Regions from separate parts of the Aeromonas sp. MTB genome, predicted to be linked through region 4. Evidence: predicted binding sites of a transcription regulator. Region 4 holds the regulator's gene; each other region holds the start of a gene.
The links. The regulator sigma-54, encoded in region 4, starts transcription at its own class of promoters, with help from an activator protein. The targets are predictions, from matches to a motif close to TGGCACNGTTTTNGCTT.
Positions count from the first base shown of each region.

Region 1: a site for sigma-54 is predicted at 2,085-2,101, ahead of flhA (flagellar biosynthesis protein FlhA). Genes of this name have one in related genera too.
Region 2: a site for sigma-54 is predicted at 1,672-1,688, ahead of flgF (flagellar basal-body rod protein FlgF). Genes of this name have one in related genera too.
Region 3: a site for sigma-54 is predicted at 2,301-2,317, ahead of flgA (flagellar basal body P-ring formation chaperone FlgA). Genes of this name have one in related genera too.

Region 1 covers NZ_CP147026.1:1,226,933-1,231,021, reverse strand. The annotation lists gene flhA (flagellar biosynthesis protein FlhA) at 1-2,048, opposite strand, end outside; gene flhB (flagellar biosynthesis protein FlhB) at 2,156-3,286, opposite strand; gene fliR (flagellar biosynthetic protein FliR) at 3,279-4,076, opposite strand; gene fliQ (flagellar biosynthesis protein FliQ) at 4,073-4,089, opposite strand, start outside.
Region 2 covers NZ_CP147026.1:2,913,432-2,917,520, forward strand. The annotation lists gene flgH (flagellar basal body L-ring protein FlgH) at 1-70, opposite strand, end outside; gene flgG (flagellar basal-body rod protein FlgG) at 85-873, opposite strand; gene flgF (flagellar basal-body rod protein FlgF) at 888-1,634, opposite strand; gene flgE (flagellar hook protein FlgE) at 1,777-3,144, opposite strand; gene WBR25_RS13355 (flagellar hook assembly protein FlgD) at 3,155-3,895, opposite strand; gene flgC (flagellar basal body rod protein FlgC) at 3,911-4,089, opposite strand, start outside.
Region 3 covers NZ_CP147026.1:2,918,457-2,922,545, reverse strand. The annotation lists gene WBR25_RS13400 (peptide ABC transporter substrate-binding protein) at 1-95, shown strand, start outside; gene yfcE (phosphodiesterase) at 106-648, shown strand; gene WBR25_RS13390 (flagella synthesis protein FlgN) at 685-1,101, opposite strand; gene flgM (flagellar biosynthesis anti-sigma factor FlgM) at 1,098-1,418, opposite strand; gene flgA (flagellar basal body P-ring formation chaperone FlgA) at 1,510-2,193, opposite strand; gene WBR25_RS13375 (chemotaxis protein CheV) at 2,338-3,249, shown strand; gene WBR25_RS13370 (CheR family methyltransferase) at 3,267-4,089, shown strand, end outside.
Region 4 covers NZ_CP147026.1:344,652-348,740, forward strand. The annotation lists gene lptC (LPS export ABC transporter periplasmic protein LptC) at 1-354, shown strand, start outside; gene lptA (lipopolysaccharide transport periplasmic protein LptA) at 341-868, shown strand; gene lptB (LPS export ABC transporter ATP-binding protein) at 872-1,597, shown strand; gene WBR25_RS01660 (RNA polymerase factor sigma-54) at 1,663-3,102, shown strand; gene hpf (ribosome hibernation promoting factor) at 3,123-3,410, shown strand; gene ptsN (PTS IIA-like nitrogen regulatory protein PtsN) at 3,413-3,859, shown strand; gene rapZ (RNase adapter RapZ) at 3,905-4,089, shown strand, end outside.

The DNA.
Region 1 (4,089 bases), 880 kb from region 4:
TGATAAGACAGAACGCGCAATCCAGGAATGGCATTCTTGACAAATTTTGCCAGGGTATTGCGCAAGATCCCCGATGTCAGAAGCACGGCCGGTTGGCCTTCCAATTCTTGTCGTTGAGTGGCTTCCACCAGCGAACGCTGCATCCGCTCTGCCAGACCCGGTTCAATACCGGCACCATCACCACCACCTGCCTGCAGGGATTGATGCAATATACGTTCCAATTCCGGCGCCAAGGTAATCACCGGCAGCTCGGGATCGGGGCCTGCAATCTCCTGCACAATCAGGCGACGCAGGGCAATCCGGCAAGCGGCCGTGAGCACTTCCGGATCCGGACTGCGCGGCGCGTATTCAACCAGGGTCTGCAGGATAGTGCGCATATCGCGGATTGGCACGCCTTCATTGAGCAAATTCTGCAATACCTTCACAAGGTTACCCATGCTGATTACTTCCGGCACCAGCCCTTCGACCAGCTTGCTCTGATGTTTGCCAATCATGTCGAGCAGTTGTTGTACCTCGTCATGGCCCAGCAGCAGAGCCGCATGGTTGGTCAGGATCTGGCTCAGATGGGTAGCCACCACGGTCGCGGTATCCACCACCGTATACCCCAGTGTCTGTGCCTGAGAGACCATCTCCTTGGCAACCCAGACCGCTTCAAGTCCGAAGGCGGGATCCCGGGTCGCTATCCCCTGGATCTGGCCGAACACCTGCCCCGGATTGATGGCCATCTCCTTATCATTGTAGACATTGGCCTCGCCGGTACTGACCCCCATCAAGGTGATGCGGTATTGGTTTGGCGCCAGATCCAGGTTGTCGCGAATGTGGACGGCCGGGACCAGAAAACCCAGCTCTTGCGAGAGTTTCTTGCGCACCCCTTTGATCCGGTTGAGCAGTTCGCCACCCTGATTGCGATCCACCAGCGGGATCAGTTGATAACCCACTTCCAGCCCGATGATGTCCACCGGCATCACATCGTCCCAGCTCAGCTCTTTCTGCTCATGGGGTTGTTCGGCAGTGGCAGGCAGCAGCTCACCCTTGGCCGCTTTGGCGGCCGCCAGTTTCTCTCGGCGCAGCAACCACCAGGCGCCAGCGGCGGCAAGAGCCCCCAGACTCAGGAAGGCGAAATGCGGCATCCCCGGCACCAGTCCCATCATCAGCAGAATACCGGCAGAGATGATCAGAGCTTTGGGATTGTCAAACAGCTGACCCAGCACCGCGGTTCCCATATCCTGATCGGTATTCTGACGGGTCACTATGATGGCGGCTGCAATTGAGAGCAGCAGGGAGGGGATCTGCGCCACCAGACCGTCACCGATGGCCAACAGTGTATAGATCTCGGCAGATTCGCTGAAGGTCAGCTGGTGCTGCATCATCCCGATGATGAAGCCGCCGATGATGTTGATAAAGAGGATCATGATGCCCGCAATGGCATCCCCTTTGACAAACTTGGAGGCACCATCCATGGAGCCGTAGAAGTCAGCTTCCTGGGTTACATCCTGACGACGCTTCTTCGCCTCTTCCTGATTGATGAGACCGGCGTTCAAATCGGCATCGATGGCCATCTGTTTGCCCGGCATCGCATCAAGGGTAAAACGGGCACTCACTTCCGCGATCCGCCCGGCACCCTTGGTAATGACCACAAAGTTGATGATCATCAGGATGGTGAAAACGATGATGCCGACCGCATAGTTGCCGCCGATCACCACGTTACCGAACGCCTCGATCACATGGCCGGCCGCCGCACTACCATTATGACCTTCCAGCAACACCACCCGGGTCGAGGCGACGTTCAACGCCAACCGCAGCAGGGTAGCGAGCAGCAGTACGGTCGGGAAGGCAGCAAATTCGAGGGGGCGGCGGGTATAGACGGATACCAGCAGCACCACGATGGAGAGGGCAATGTTGAAGGAGAAGAGCACATCCAGCATCAACGGCGGGATGGGCAACACCACCATGCCGAGCGCGGCCAATACCAGCAGAGGGGTGCCAAGGCCTTTGCCCAAAACCCCCCGGTACTCTTTGAACTGGCCCAATACTGCCTTGAATTCCATCGCGCTTCTCAATTTCAACCTGCTGGTGCCAGATTAAAGCAAACATCAAGCCAACAATACAAGGTATTGAAATGCAATGGATTTATTTTGACTACGTCAGAACTTTGTCATTTTCGATATTCGGTCGGAATGGGCAGATCTTTAGCCAGCGGCTGGGGACGGCGACCCTGACCACGACGGAATTTCTTGAGCTGGAAGACATAGGCGAGCACCTGGGCAACCGCAGCAAACAGCCCTTCCGGGATCTCGTGGCCCAGCTCGGTTGAGTGGTAAATCGCACGGGTCAAGGCTGGTGACGGCATGATGGGGATCTCGTACTCTCTGGCGATCTCCCTGATCTTCATTGCAATTTCATCAGTGCCCTTGGCCACGACCTTGGGCGCGGCACCGGGTTTGCCCGCATCATACTTGAGCGCTACCGAGTAGTGGGTCGGGTTGGTGATCACCACATCAGCCTTGGGTACATCCCCCATCATTCGACGCATCGCCATCTGCATCTGCAACTGGCGGATCTTGCCCTTTACCTCGGGCTTGCCTTCGCTGTCCTTGAACTCGTCCTTGACCTCCTGCTTGGTCATCTTGAGCTGACGCATGTGGTTCCACTGCTGGAACGGCACGTCGATGGCAACGATGGGAAGCAGGGCGCAGCAGAGGATGATCAACATCCAGAGAAACAACTCCAGCGCATCGATAATACCGCCGGGGAAACCCTCCATGGAGAGATTGAGCAGATGATTAAACTGACTGGATAGCATCCACCAGGCAAACAGGGTGATGAACACCACTTTGGCGATGGATTTGACCAGCTCGATCAGCGACTGCACCCCGAACATTCGCTTGAGGCCACTGAGCGGACTCAACTTGCTCATCTTGGGCATCATGGCTTCGGTGGAGAAGTTCATCCCCCCCATCAGGGTGTTGCCGATAAAGGCGGCAATCGCCACCAGCGCGAACAACAGCCCCAGCGGAAGAACCAGTTCCCCCAGCAGCGCCGGCAGCATGGCGATCATGGCGTTGGGATCGAAAGCCTGCTCCCTGTCCAGAGTAAAGCCCATGGTGACGACCTTGATCATGGCGGTCGCCAGCGAGCCCTTTAGCATCAGCAGGCCAAATACCGCCGAGAGCAAAACGCTGGCGGTTCCCAACTCTTTTGAACGTGCAATCTGCCCTTTTTCACGGGCCTGTTGCAGTCGTTTGCCCGTGGGTTGTTCGGTACGTTCCTGGTCGGTATCAGCCATGAGCGCCCCCGAAGCACTGGGTGTTGATCAGCTCGCAGCTGACCTCCTGCACCCGCTCCCACATGATGTCGAAGTGGCCGAGGAACCCGCCGATAGTGAGCCAGAGGATCAGCAGACCCGACATCATGCTGACCGCAAAACCGATACTGAAAATGTTGAGTTGCGGCGCCGCCCGGGTCATGACACCAAAGGCGAAGTTGATTAAGAGCAAGGCGACGATGGCTGAGAGCGACATCACCAAAGCAGCCTGATACATCACACCCAGAAACGCACTCAGGGTTTTCATGGATGAAACCGAGAGGCCGTGCTCGGAGACAGGCAGTGTCTCGAAACTAAGAATGACCAGCCGCAGCATCACCAGATGACCATCCAATGCCAGAAACACCAGGGTCGCCAGCATCAGATAAAACTGACCCACCACTGGGGCCGACTGGCCATTCATCGGGTCCACCAAGGTGGCAAAGCCGAGGCTGGTCTGCATGGCGATGACCTGGCCGGCCATCACGAAGCTCTCCATCAGAAACTGGGTCATCAGGCCGAGAGCAATACCGATCAGCAGTTGCTGGCCCAATACCAGAAAACTGCCGGCAGAGAATAGCTCGATAGGAGGCATTTTCGGGAGCAGCGGGGCAATGAGAAAGGTGATGGCAAGCGCCAGCCCCATCCGTACCCGCGCAGGAGCAAGACGGCTGCCAAACACCGCCATCACCATCAGCAGACTGCTCACCCGCGCCAGCGGCCAGAGGATCGAAGACAACCACTCCATGATCAGAGCGGTTGTGTAGGTCATCCCACCACCTCGG
Region 2 (4,089 bases), 2.0 Mb from region 4:
GCTTGGGCGTATTGGGAGTGCTGCTACACCCTCCCAGCACCAGCAATCCCAGCATCCATACGGCTTTCATCATGCACCTCCTAATTAGGTACGCTGGATCAGGAAGGACATCATGCCGTCAACGGCAGAGAGCACCTTGGAGTTCATCTCGTAGACCCGCTGAGCCTGAATGAGGTTCACCAGCTCTTCGGTCACGTTGACGTTGGAAGTCTCCAGCATCCCCTGTTTGATCACCCCCAAGCCATCGGCACCGGCAGTCCCCTGGGCGGCAGCACCACTGGATTGGGTCTCGACAAACATGTTCTCCCCCATCGGCTGCAAGCCGCTGGCATTGACGAAGTCGGAGATGTTGATCTGACCGACGACCTGAGAAGCGCCATCGCCCTTGAGCTGCACCGAGACCTGGCCATCTTCACCCACCGTAACGCTCTGGGCGTTTTCCGGGATCTGGATTTCCGGTTGCAGTGGGTAGCCATTACCCGGGGTCACTATGGTCCCTTCATCGTTGAGGGTGAACTGACCGTTACGGGTATAGGCTGCACTGCCATCCGGCAGCTGAATTTCAAAGTAGCCACGACCACTGATCATCAAATCGAGGGAGTTGTCAGTGGTTTGTACGTTACCCTGACTGTGGTTTTTCTGGGTCGCCACCACCTTGGCACCCGCCCCCAGCATCAAGCCGGAGGGGAGCTCGGTATCGGCAGAGGAGCGGCCACCGGGCTGGTTGATGTTTTGATACAGCAGATCTTCAAAGATGGCCCGTGACTTTTTGAAGCCCACGGTGCTGGCGTTCGCCAGGTTGTTCGAAGTGACCGAAATATTGGTCTGCTGTGCATCCAACCCGGTCTTGCTGATCCAGAGTGCGGGATTCATAGGTAACTCCTTGATTAGCTGATTCGCAGCAGTTGGGTTTGAGCTTCATCATTCTCTTCGGCCGTCTTCATGATTTTGACCTGAGTTTCGAACTGGCGTTGCAGCCGGATCAGGTTAGTCATCTCATCCACCACATTGACGTTGCTCCCCTCAAGGGAGCCGGCAATCAGGCCGACATTGGCAGAGGCGGGTTCATTCTGGCCATCTTTGCGGCGAAACAGACCATCTTGCCCCTTCTCCACAGCATCGGCGGCTGGGTTGACCAACTTGATCCGCTGAAAATCTTCCGGCAAGTTGGCGGCAGCCCCCTCAGGACGACCGCTGATGGTGCCATCCCGATTGATCTCCAGTTTCTCCATCGGCATCGGCAACACGATTGGCTGACCACCGTCATCCACCACATTCAGTCCGGTCGAGGTCTGCAAGTTGCCGGTCGCATTGACCTGCAAATTCCCCATGCGGGTATAGGCCTCACCGCCCTTGGGATCCTGCACGGCAATCCAGCCAGGACCATCCACCGCCACGTCCAGATCCCGTCCGGTGGTCATCAGCATGCCATGCTGCAGGTTCTGACCCGGGCGCTCAGCCATGGCAAACACCCGGCTTGGCAAGCCCTCTCCGAACGCCTGCATGCTTCTGGCCTGCTCAAAATCGGACTTGAAGCCGGTGGTATTGGCATTGGCGAGGTTGTTGCCCCGAACAGCCAGGCTGTTCATGGTCTCTTTGGCCCCGGACATGGCGATATAAAGCAGGTGATCCATGGAATTCTCCGTCAAACAGATGACTCTGACAGGAGAAATGCAATTAGAGTGCCAACAGCAGAAATATGGGGGTAAGGAGGATGGGAATGCGACAGAAACAGAGAGGGGGCCAAGCCCCCTCTCATTATCATGTATTGCACAATTAACGGATCTGCAGGATGGTCTGCTGCAGCGAACTGTTGACCTCCAGAGAACGGGAGTTGGCCTGGAAGTTACGCTGGGCAGTGATCAGGTCAACCAGCTCCGAGGTCAAATCCACGTTGGACTGCTCCAGCGCCGATGATTTGATGGTCCCGAAAGTGCCCGAATTGGGCGTCCCCGGCAAGGCATCGCCAGAGAGCAGAGACTGTCGCCAGGAGGTATCGCCAACCTGAGTCAATCCTTGCGAGTTGGCAAACTTGGCCATTGCCACCATGGCCACCTTGATGGTGGTTGCGTTACTGTAAGTCGCGGACACGATGCCATCCGGAGTGATCTCCACCTTGGTCAAACGACCGACAGTGGAGCCATCCTGAGTCAACTTGTTGACTTCAAACGGTGAAGCATACTGGGTCACCGTTCCGAAGTTGATATCCACCTGCTGAGTGGGATCTGCACCATTGGTGATAATGCCAGCGCCTGTCGGGGGCGCGGCTCCCAATTGCTCTGTCTTGATGGTCGCCGGTGTAGTCGGGGTAATCATCTTGCCATCAGCCCCGAAGGTAACTCTTGCGCCAGCAGGCGCCTGACTCAAACCAGTCGCCATAGTGGGTGTGACACCACCGACAATATCAATAGGCTTATCACCTTGGTAGAGGTACATACGCCAAGCAGTAGGATTGGCGGGTTTGGTCAGATCTGCCGGGTCAGCCTCTTTGACAAAATATTGCGTGATGGTATGCGGCTCACCCAGTGAGTCATAAATCACCACAGAAGTTGAAGAGGAATATGTTTTCGAATCTTTGGGGTCAAAAGTAGAGGCATCACCCACCGCATTACCTGCGGGCAGGGGCGCCGCTGTCGATGGCAGGTTGAAACTGGCGTCAATCTTAGTTGTCTTGATTGGTTCACCGGCCTTGTCAGGTATCTGAATCGGCTTGGTCGCATTGATACTTACCGCCTTAGGCGTGCCATCGGCGTTGATTTCGTAACCTTGCAGATAATGGCCCTGATTGTTGACCATATAGCTGTTTTCATTGAGCTTGAAGGCACCGGCACGGGTGTAGGTGCGATCCAGATTGGTCAGACCGTCAGAGGTCACAAAGAAGCCGTTACCCTGAATAGCCAGATCCAGTGCGTTATTGGTAAATTGCAGCGCCCCTTGGTGGAACTGCTGAGCAACCGCACCTGTCGCCACACCGTTACCGACCTGGGTCTTGGCATTGACAAAAATGGAGTTGGCGTAGACATCCGCAAACTCGGCACGGGACTCTTTAAAGCCCATGGTGTTAACGTTGGCAATGTTGTTGGCGGTGACGTTCAAGTCTTTTTGTGCCGCGTTGACACCGCTCAAGGCATTGTTAAATGACATATCCAGCTCCTTAGATCGATGCTGTCGACGTGGTTTTTGACGGTGTAACCGTCTGGTTTGAATTAGTTCCTGAAATTTGCAAGATGCTACTCAACAGCGTGCTACCCAAGCCTTTCACGTTAAGCATTGTCGGATTGCTCGCATTGCCCAGCGCCACACTATCCACCTTGCCGTAAGCATAAGCAGCAATACTTTCGGATTTGCCATCCAGAGTACCGCTTGCCTTAATCACATATTTACCTGACTTGACCCGCTTTCCATCTTTGTCTGTGCCATCCCAGGCAACTTCAACGTTGCCTCGCTGCTCCCCTTCGAGAGAGAATTCCTTGATAACCTGGCCTTTTTCATCTTCGATGGTGACCTTGACGCTCGAATATTTATTCGTCGTTCCCACAGCCACAACACCGGGGAGAGAGCCCTCCTTATCCAGATAGCCGGTATTGCTCTGCAACAGCACATTTTGTCCCACCAATGCGGAGGCTTGCAGCGCCTGACTGGAGATCATCTGGTCATTAAGCTTACCCATCTGAGTGGACAAACTGCTGATCCCCTCAGATGTCGACATGGATGCCATCTGGGAGAGCATCTGGGCGTTATCAACAGGCTTGAAAGGATCCTGATACGACAGCTGCATGGTCAGCAGCTTTAGAAAGGAAGCCTGATCCAGCTCTTTCTTGGGCGTCGTGGTGGTGCCTGTCGCCTGGGTCGTGGTACGGCTTATACCGTTAGCACTGTTGGTTGTATCGACCATGCTGCATCCCTCCTATCAGGACTTGCCAAGCTGGAGCGTCTGCTGCAGCATCTTTTTGGCCGAATCTGCAACCTGTACGTTGGTCTGGTAGCTGCGCGAGGCGTTGATCATGTCGGCCATCTCTTCAACCATATTGACGTTTGGTTTGAAGATAAAACCGTCTTTGTCCGCCATCGGGTGGTTGGGGTTGTACT
Region 3 (4,089 bases), 2.0 Mb from region 4:
AGATGAGACTGGTCGATCCCGCGCTGCGAGGGCTGCCCAGCCAGAATTTGAAAGGGACGATTGCCACCAAGGATCTCTATTTCAGCCCGCAGTGAGGAGCATTTCATGAAACTTGCCATCATTTCCGACCTCCACGGCAGCATCATTGCGCTGGAGCGAGTGCTGACCCAACTTGAGCCCTGGCAGCCGGATCACTATCTGCTGCTCGGCGATCTGCTCAACCATGGCCCGCGCAATCCTCTGCCGGAGGGGTATAACCCGGCTGCGGTGGCCGATCGGCTCAACGAGTTGGCTCCGCAGATCATCGCGGTGCGGGGCAATTGTGATTCCGAAGTGGATCAGATGCTGTTGCGCTTTCCCATCACCGCCCCCTACAACCAGCTGCTGGTCGATGAGCGGCGCTGGTTTGTCAGCCACGGCCATCTTTATCGCCCGGACGAGGTACAACTGCCGGAGGGCAGTCTGTTCCTGAGCGGCCACACCCATGTGCCTGTGCTGGAGTGGCAGAGGGAGCGGGTATTGATGAACCCGGGGTCGATCTGTTTCCCGCGCGGCGAGTTGCCTGCCAGTTACGGGAGCTATGAGGACGGAGTACTGCGCGTCAATGCGTGTGAGGACGGGCGAGAGTTGTTGCGACTGGTGCTTTAAAACGGAGAGCAAAAATGCAAGGCCTGATAAGAGATGTCAGGCCTTGATACCGTAGGAGCGGGTGCCAGAGCGAGTGTTGCCCCTGGCGTCATAGGTCAGGCTGTTGCGATCGCGCAGCTGACTCAGAAAGGTTGCCAGACGACGGTTTGAGACGATGCTCAATTCAAGCAATCGACCGTTGATATCATTTTGTGCCTGGCAGGCATCCAGTTTTGCACGAAGCTGCGCCATCTGGTCGGGATAGGCTGCCAGCTGCAGTGCCAGTTCAGGCATCTCTGCCAGTGTCTTGTCCAGAGTTTCTATCGCAGCAAGCAACTGCTGTTTGCGCTCGGTCAGTGCGGGCAGGGCCAGTGCCTGATGCTGTTCGAGCAAGCTGAACTCCTCTTCCAGAATGCCTTGCATCTGGCTGAGGTAGTCATCTTGGGTGTGCAGTAACGAAGGTAAATCCATCATCCCAGAACTTTGTCCAGATTGGCCTCGAAACTGAACATCTTCTTGGCCACAGCGTCGCTGTTAACCTGATATTCGCCACTCGCGACGGCTTTTTTCAGCCGTTCGACCTTGCTCTCATTGCCGGTTGAGGCGGTATTGAGGTTTTGTTGCATCTTTTGCAATTGTTGCGCCTCACTGGTCAAGGAGACGGAGTCCAGCTTGACAGTAGCCGCTTTGTTTTCGGGCGATGAGGTGACTGACTTGCTGCCTGTCCCCTGGCTATTAGCGGTATTTTGCAACCGATTATTCGCCAAGTTGTTGATATTGTTGATGGCCATTTTAGTTACCTTCGTCTGCTTTAAGGTTTGCTTACCTGTTTATCGGTGCGGCAGATCAAAACTTTAGAAAAAAGTTGTCAAGGATCCGGATTTAAAAAGTGACCGATACGGCACCTACTGCACTGACTTTACCCTCAACGGTTTTGCCGGAGCGAATATTGACGAGTTTGATGATCTCTCCGAAGCTGCCATCTTGCAAGGCTCGGGCCATGGTTTTGATCTGGAAGTTGCTGTTTTCTGCCGTCAGGGTGACCTGATCCCCTTTGCACACTACACAAACCTGGCTCAAACGGATGGGTTGCCCGGGTTTTATCTCCCGCTTGCTGCGTACTCCGATAAGAGGGGTTGTGTCAGTCAGGTAGTCGCCGCGGATCAGGGTCTGATCCTGATAGGCCAACACCAGCTGGCTTTCACTCAGCAGGTCCCCCTTGGCGATGGGGTTGGTCACAGTGACATAGGGCTTTTGAATGCTGACCCGCACCGGGAGATAGACGTCCCAGGGTTTGTCTTCCTCACACTTAAGGTAAACTGTTGTATTACGGCGAATTTCCATTTTTGCTGGTAAGCTGATAGTGAGCAGATCTTCGCAGCGGGTCAGTGGGAGCCGTTCATCCAGCGTGGCAGAGGTGACCTCGGCTCTGGCATCCAACGGAATATCCAGCTGGCTGTAAACGAACTCTTGTGCCTTTTCTTGCAGGTAAGTAGTGACGTCCGAGGCGTAGCTGGAAGATATGCTGCCAAAAAAGAGGCTGATGAGTAAAAGTCGGTTAATCATTTTCGCTCGTTGGTCGATAAGTTGTTCACGCATATCACCATATTTAACTATGATTGCTTCAGAATCTGTTCGTTGTCACATCGATAGTCTGACGCAATCCATCACGCATGCATGATTAATGCCAAGCGTTTTTAGGGAGTGTTTATGGCCAGTATCCTGGACTCGGTCAACCAACGTACCCAGCTAGTGGGGCAAAACCGGCTGGAGTTGTTGTTGTTTCGTCTCAATGGACGTCAAAGATTTGGCATCAACGTATTCAAAGTGCGTGAAGTGTTGCAGTGTCCCCCCTTGACCGTGATGCCAAAATTGAACTCCTGCATTCGCGGAGTGGCTCATATTCGTGGCCAGACGATCTCGGTTATCGACCTCAGCATGGCGGTTGGCAAACGCCCGATTGATGATCTGAGCAAATGCTTCATTATCATCTCCGAGTACAACCGCTCTATTCAGGGTTTTCTGGTGCATTCGGTCGAGCGCATCATCAACATGAACTGGGAATCCATCCTGCCTCCGCCTAAAGGTGCGGGTCGCATCAACTACATGACTGCCGTGACTGAAGTCGACGGCGAGTTGGTCGAAATTCTTGATGTTGAGCGGATATTGAACGAAATTTCTCCGGTTGCAACGGATGTTAGTGAGGAGTTGGTTCAGGCCAGCGTCGACCACCCGACTTTGGGGCGTCCTGTTCTTGTTGCGGATGACTCCTCAGTGGCACGCAAACAGGTACAACGTGCGCTTGAGGCTATCGGTGTCGAGTGCGTGTTGGCAAAAGATGGCCGCGAAGCATTGAACATGCTGCTGGAAATGACCAAAAATGGTCCTATCAAGGATCAGGTTGCGCTGGTTATTTCGGATATCGAAATGCCGGAAATGGATGGCTATACCTTCACTGCCGAGATCCGGAATAATCCCAATCTCAAGGATTTGCATGTTATTCTGCATACCTCGCTCAGTGGAGTATTCAACCAGGCAATGGTGCAGAAAGTTGGTGCGAACAATTTTATCGCCAAGTTCCAGCCTGATGAATTGGCCAAGGCCGTACAAAACGCACTCTAATAAAGAAGAACAGCTGCATGAAGACACTTTCGGACGACTTATACAAACAGTTCAGCAACTTTCTGGCGGTACAGAGCGGAATTGTGCTGGGGGATAACAAACAGTATCTGGTGAAGAGCCGTCTTTCACCTTTGATGGCTCAGTTTGGCATCGAGAGTCTGTCTGATCTGGTTACCCGTGCAATGAGTGTGCGAGAGCGTGACCTGAAAATGGCCGTGGTGGATGCCATGACGACCAACGAGACCCTCTGGTTTCGTGATACCTATCCGTTTCAGCTTCTTACTGACAAGATTTTCCCCGAGTTGGGGAAAAGTGGCCGCCCCATCAAGATCTGGTCGGCTGCATCCTCGTCAGGTCAGGAGCCCTATTCCATTGCCATGACGGCACTGGAGCAGCAGATGAAAAAGCCGGGGACCTTGCCTGGTGGCGTGCAGATTGTCGGGACGGATATTTCGACGACCATGCTCAATCAGTGTAAGGAAGGCGTTTACGATAGCCTTGCTCTGGCGCGCGGTTTGTCACCGGAGCGCAAGAAGATGTTTTTTGAGCCCTACGGTGACAACAAGATGCGGGTCGCTGAGCGAGTCAGAAAATTGACCACCTTCCGGCCACTCAACTTGTTGGAGAGTTATAGTCTGCTCGGCAAGTTTGACATTATCTTTTGCCGTAACGTGCTCATCTATTTTGCGCCGGAAGTGAAGTCGAAGATCCTCAACCAGTTTGCTGCCAGTCTCAATCCCGGTGGATATCTGATGCTGGGCGCGTCGGAGTCACTGGCCGGGTTAACCGATCGGTTCGAGATGATCCGCTGCAATCCGGGGATTGTCTACAAGGTCAAAT
Region 4 (4,089 bases):
CAAATCCTCGAGCAGGCCACCTTCGACAAGCCGGTGGTCTACATGTATGACGATCAGGGTGCCGCCGAGTGGAAGGTGACCGCCGAAACCGGCGTGCTCAACACCGGCGACAACGTCATCCTGCGGGACAAGGTGCATCTGGATGGTCTGCTGCCCACCTCTTTCATCTCCACACTGGATACCCCCTATCTGGAGCTGGATCTGGTGACACAGGATGTGCGCAGCAACCGGGAAGTGAACATTCTGGGTCGGGATTTCCAGACCCAAGGGGTTGGCCTCAAGGGCCATCTGGACCGCAAATATTTTGAGTTACTGGATCAAGGCCATGCCATCTATTTCAATGAAAAACGCTAATCTGGCCCTCGCAGCCCTGTTGTTGTGTGGTGCGGTGACAGCCAAAGAGTCCGACTTTGCCGAGAAGGTCTACGTCGATGCCGTCAAACAGGTGGCCGAGATGCAGGACAACCGCATCACCTTCGAAGAGGATGTCACCATCAATCAGGGCACCATCCGGATCAAGGCTGACAAGGTGGTAGTGACCCGTTCCGGCGAGAAAGGGGCCGAGGTGATGACTGCCTACGGCAAGCCCGCCACCTTCTTCCAGATCCTGGATAACGGCAAGCCGGTCAATGCCCACGGCAACACTATCCGCTACGAGCTGAAGAACCGGCTGGTGACCATCACCGGCAACGGTCAGCTCAAGCAGGAAGATAGCCAGGTCAATGGCGATCTGATCCGCTACGACATCGTCAAACAGAAGATGATCGCCGAGAGCAAGAGCCCGAGCCAGCGGGTCAAAACCGTGTTCCTGCCGGATCAGGTAGAGAATTTCGACAAGCCCGCCGACCAGAAGAAGCAGGAAAAATAAGCCATGGCAGTGTTAAAAGCAGTGGGCCTGCAGAAGAGCTACAAGCGCCGCATGGTGGTAAGTGACGTCAGCCTTGAAGTGGGCACTGGCCAGATTGTCGGCCTGCTCGGCCCCAACGGGGCGGGCAAGACCACCTCCTTCTACATGATCGTGGGGCTGGTACAGCGCGATGCCGGTCTCATCACCATCGACGATCAGGACATCAGCCTGCAGCCCATGCATGTGCGGGCCCGCAACGGTATCGGTTACCTGCCGCAGGAGGCCTCCATTTTCCGTCGCCTGTCGGTGTTCGACAACCTGATGGGGGTGATGCAGACCCGCAAAGGGTTGAGCCGTGAGGAGCGTGAGGACAAGGTTCAGCAACTGCTGGAAGAGTTCAATATCACCCACATTCGCGACAACCTGGGTCAGAGCCTCTCCGGCGGTGAGCGCCGTCGGGTCGAGATCGCCCGTGCGCTGGCGGCCGAGCCGCGTTTTATTCTGCTGGATGAACCCTTTGCAGGGGTTGACCCGATTTCTGTGATAGACATCAAGAAGATCATTCAGCATCTGAAAGATAGAGGCCTTGGCGTCTTGATTACCGACCACAACGTCAGAGAGACTCTGGACGTATGTGAGAAGGCCTATATCGTCAGCCACGGCAAGATGATTGCCGAAGGTGCACCGGCTGACATCCTTGCCGATGAGCAGGTCAAGCGCGTCTATTTGGGCGATCAATTCAGTCTATAGTAAGGGGGCATGCCTTCATTTCCTTTGACGAGTGCCTCGCTGAACATAAGGATATCCCGACGTAGATGAAGCCGACATTACAGTTGCGTCTCGGTCAGTCCCTGACCATGACGCCGCAATTACAACAAGCGATTCGTCTGCTCCAGCTCTCCACTCTGGAACTTCAGCAGGAAATTCAGCAAGCGCTCGAAAACAACCCTCTGCTGGAGCAGGAAGAGAGCGAGACGCAAGAGACCAGTCCGGAAGCGCCGGTCGATGCCAGCCAGCTGGATTCCAGCGATGCCATGGCCCAAGAGCAGATGCCGGATGAGTTGCCGGTGGATACCACCTGGGACGAGGTTTACTCTGCCGGCACCGCCCAGAGCGCGGGCCCCATCCACGATGGGGAAGATAGCGTCTATCAGGGAGAGACCACCGAAAACCTGCAGGATTATCTGTTGTGGCAGATGCGGCTCACACCGTTCAGCGATGTGGATGCCGCCATCGCGCTCGCCATCATCGATGCCATCGACGAATCCGGTTATCTGACCGTTGCGCTGGAGGATATTCAGGCTGCCGTCACCAGCGATGACGTAGAGGTGGAACTCGATGAGGTCGAGGCGGTACTCAAGCGGGTGCAGCACTTCGATCCGGTCGGCATTGCTGCCCGTTCTGTGCAGGAGTGTTTGCTGATCCAGCTGGATCAGTATGACCCGCAGACCCCCTGGCTCAACGAGGCCAAGGAGGTGATCCTCGAGCACATGGAGCTGCTCGGCAACCGGGATTACCGCACCCTCGCCCGCAAGACAAAACTCAAAGAGAGCGACCTCAAGGAGGTGCTGGATCTGATCCAGCTGCTGGAGCCGCGCCCCGGCAATGGCATCATCCAGAGCGACTCCCAGTACGTGATCCCCGACGTCTCCGTGGTCAAGAAGGGCAGCAAGTGGGTGGTCGAGCTCAATCCCGACTCTGCCCCCCGCATCCGGGTCAACGAGACCTATGCCGCCATGGCCCGCAACGCCCGCAGCAGCACCGACACCCAGTTTATCCGCTCCCATTTGCAGGAAGCCAAGTGGTTCATCAAGAGCCTGGAAAGTCGCAATGACACCCTGCTGAAAGTGGCCAGTTGCATTGTCGAGCAGCAACAGGGCTTTTTCGAGTATGGTGAAGAGGCGATGAAGCCGATGGTGCTCAATGACATCGCCGAAGCGGTAGAGATGCATGAGTCGACCATCTCCCGGGTGACGACCCAGAAGTACATGCATACCCCCCGTGGTATCTTCGAATTGAAGTTTTTTTTCTCCAGCCATGTGAACACCGAAGGAGGAGGAGAGTGCTCATCGACCGCAATTCGCGCGCTCATCAAGAAGCTGGTCACGGCAGAGAATCCTGCCAAGCCGTTAAGTGATAGCAAGATCGCGGATTTGCTGGCCGAACAGGGTATTATGGTGGCGAGACGCACGATCGCTAAGTATCGCGAATCCTTGTTTATCCCACCTTCCAATCAGCGCAAACGCCTGGTTTAGGCAAACAAAAGGATGATGTTATGCAAATTAACCTGACCGGACACCATGTCGAGATCACCGAAGCTCTGCGTGATTATGTGAATAACAAATTTGCCAAACTCGAGCGTCACTTCGACCACATCAACAATGTTCATGTGGTGCTTAGCGTGGAAAAACTGAACCAGATAGCGGAAGCCAAATTGCACGTCAGCGGTGGCGAAGTGTTTGCCAACTCTGAACATGCCGATATGTATGCTGCGATAGACACCTTGCTCGACAAGCTGGACAGGCAGATCATCAAGCACAAAGATAAGTTAAATAAAAAATAACCATGCAACTTGAACACATACTGAGTCGGGACTGCACCAAGAGTGCAGTCCCTTGTACCAGCAAGAAACGCGCCCTCGAAATCATCAGCGAGCTGGCCGCCGAGCGCCTTGGCACCTCCCGCCAGGCGCTGTTCGAATGCTTGCTGGCCCGCGAAAAAATGGGTAGTACTGGGATCGGTGCCGGTATTGCAATCCCCCACGGTCGCATTGACGATGAGTTCCCGCCAACCGCGATCCTGATGACCTTTGCCGACCCTATTCCTTTCGACTCCATCGACAATCAACCGGTTGACCTGCTGTTTGCCTTGCTGGTGCCGGAAAGCGAGTGCAAGCAGCATCTCAAGACCCTTTCTCTGATGGCTTCCAAGCTGGGTGACAAGGCGGTTTGCCGCCAGTTGCGTCAGGCAACCAGCGACGAAGAGCTCTATCAGATCATGATCTCGGCCTGACAGCAGGCCAAGGATGAGACACCCGTTTTGGCGTGAGGGAACAAGATGCAGTTAATCGTGGTAAGTGGACGTTCGGGCTCCGGTAAAACGGTAGCCCTGCGAGTGCTGGAAGATCTGGGTTACTACTGTGTGGACAACCTGCCGGTCAATCTGCTGCCCCAGCTGATTGTGTCGGTGGAGAGCCAGTATGACAAACTGGCGGTCAGCATCGATGTGCGCAACCTGCCGAG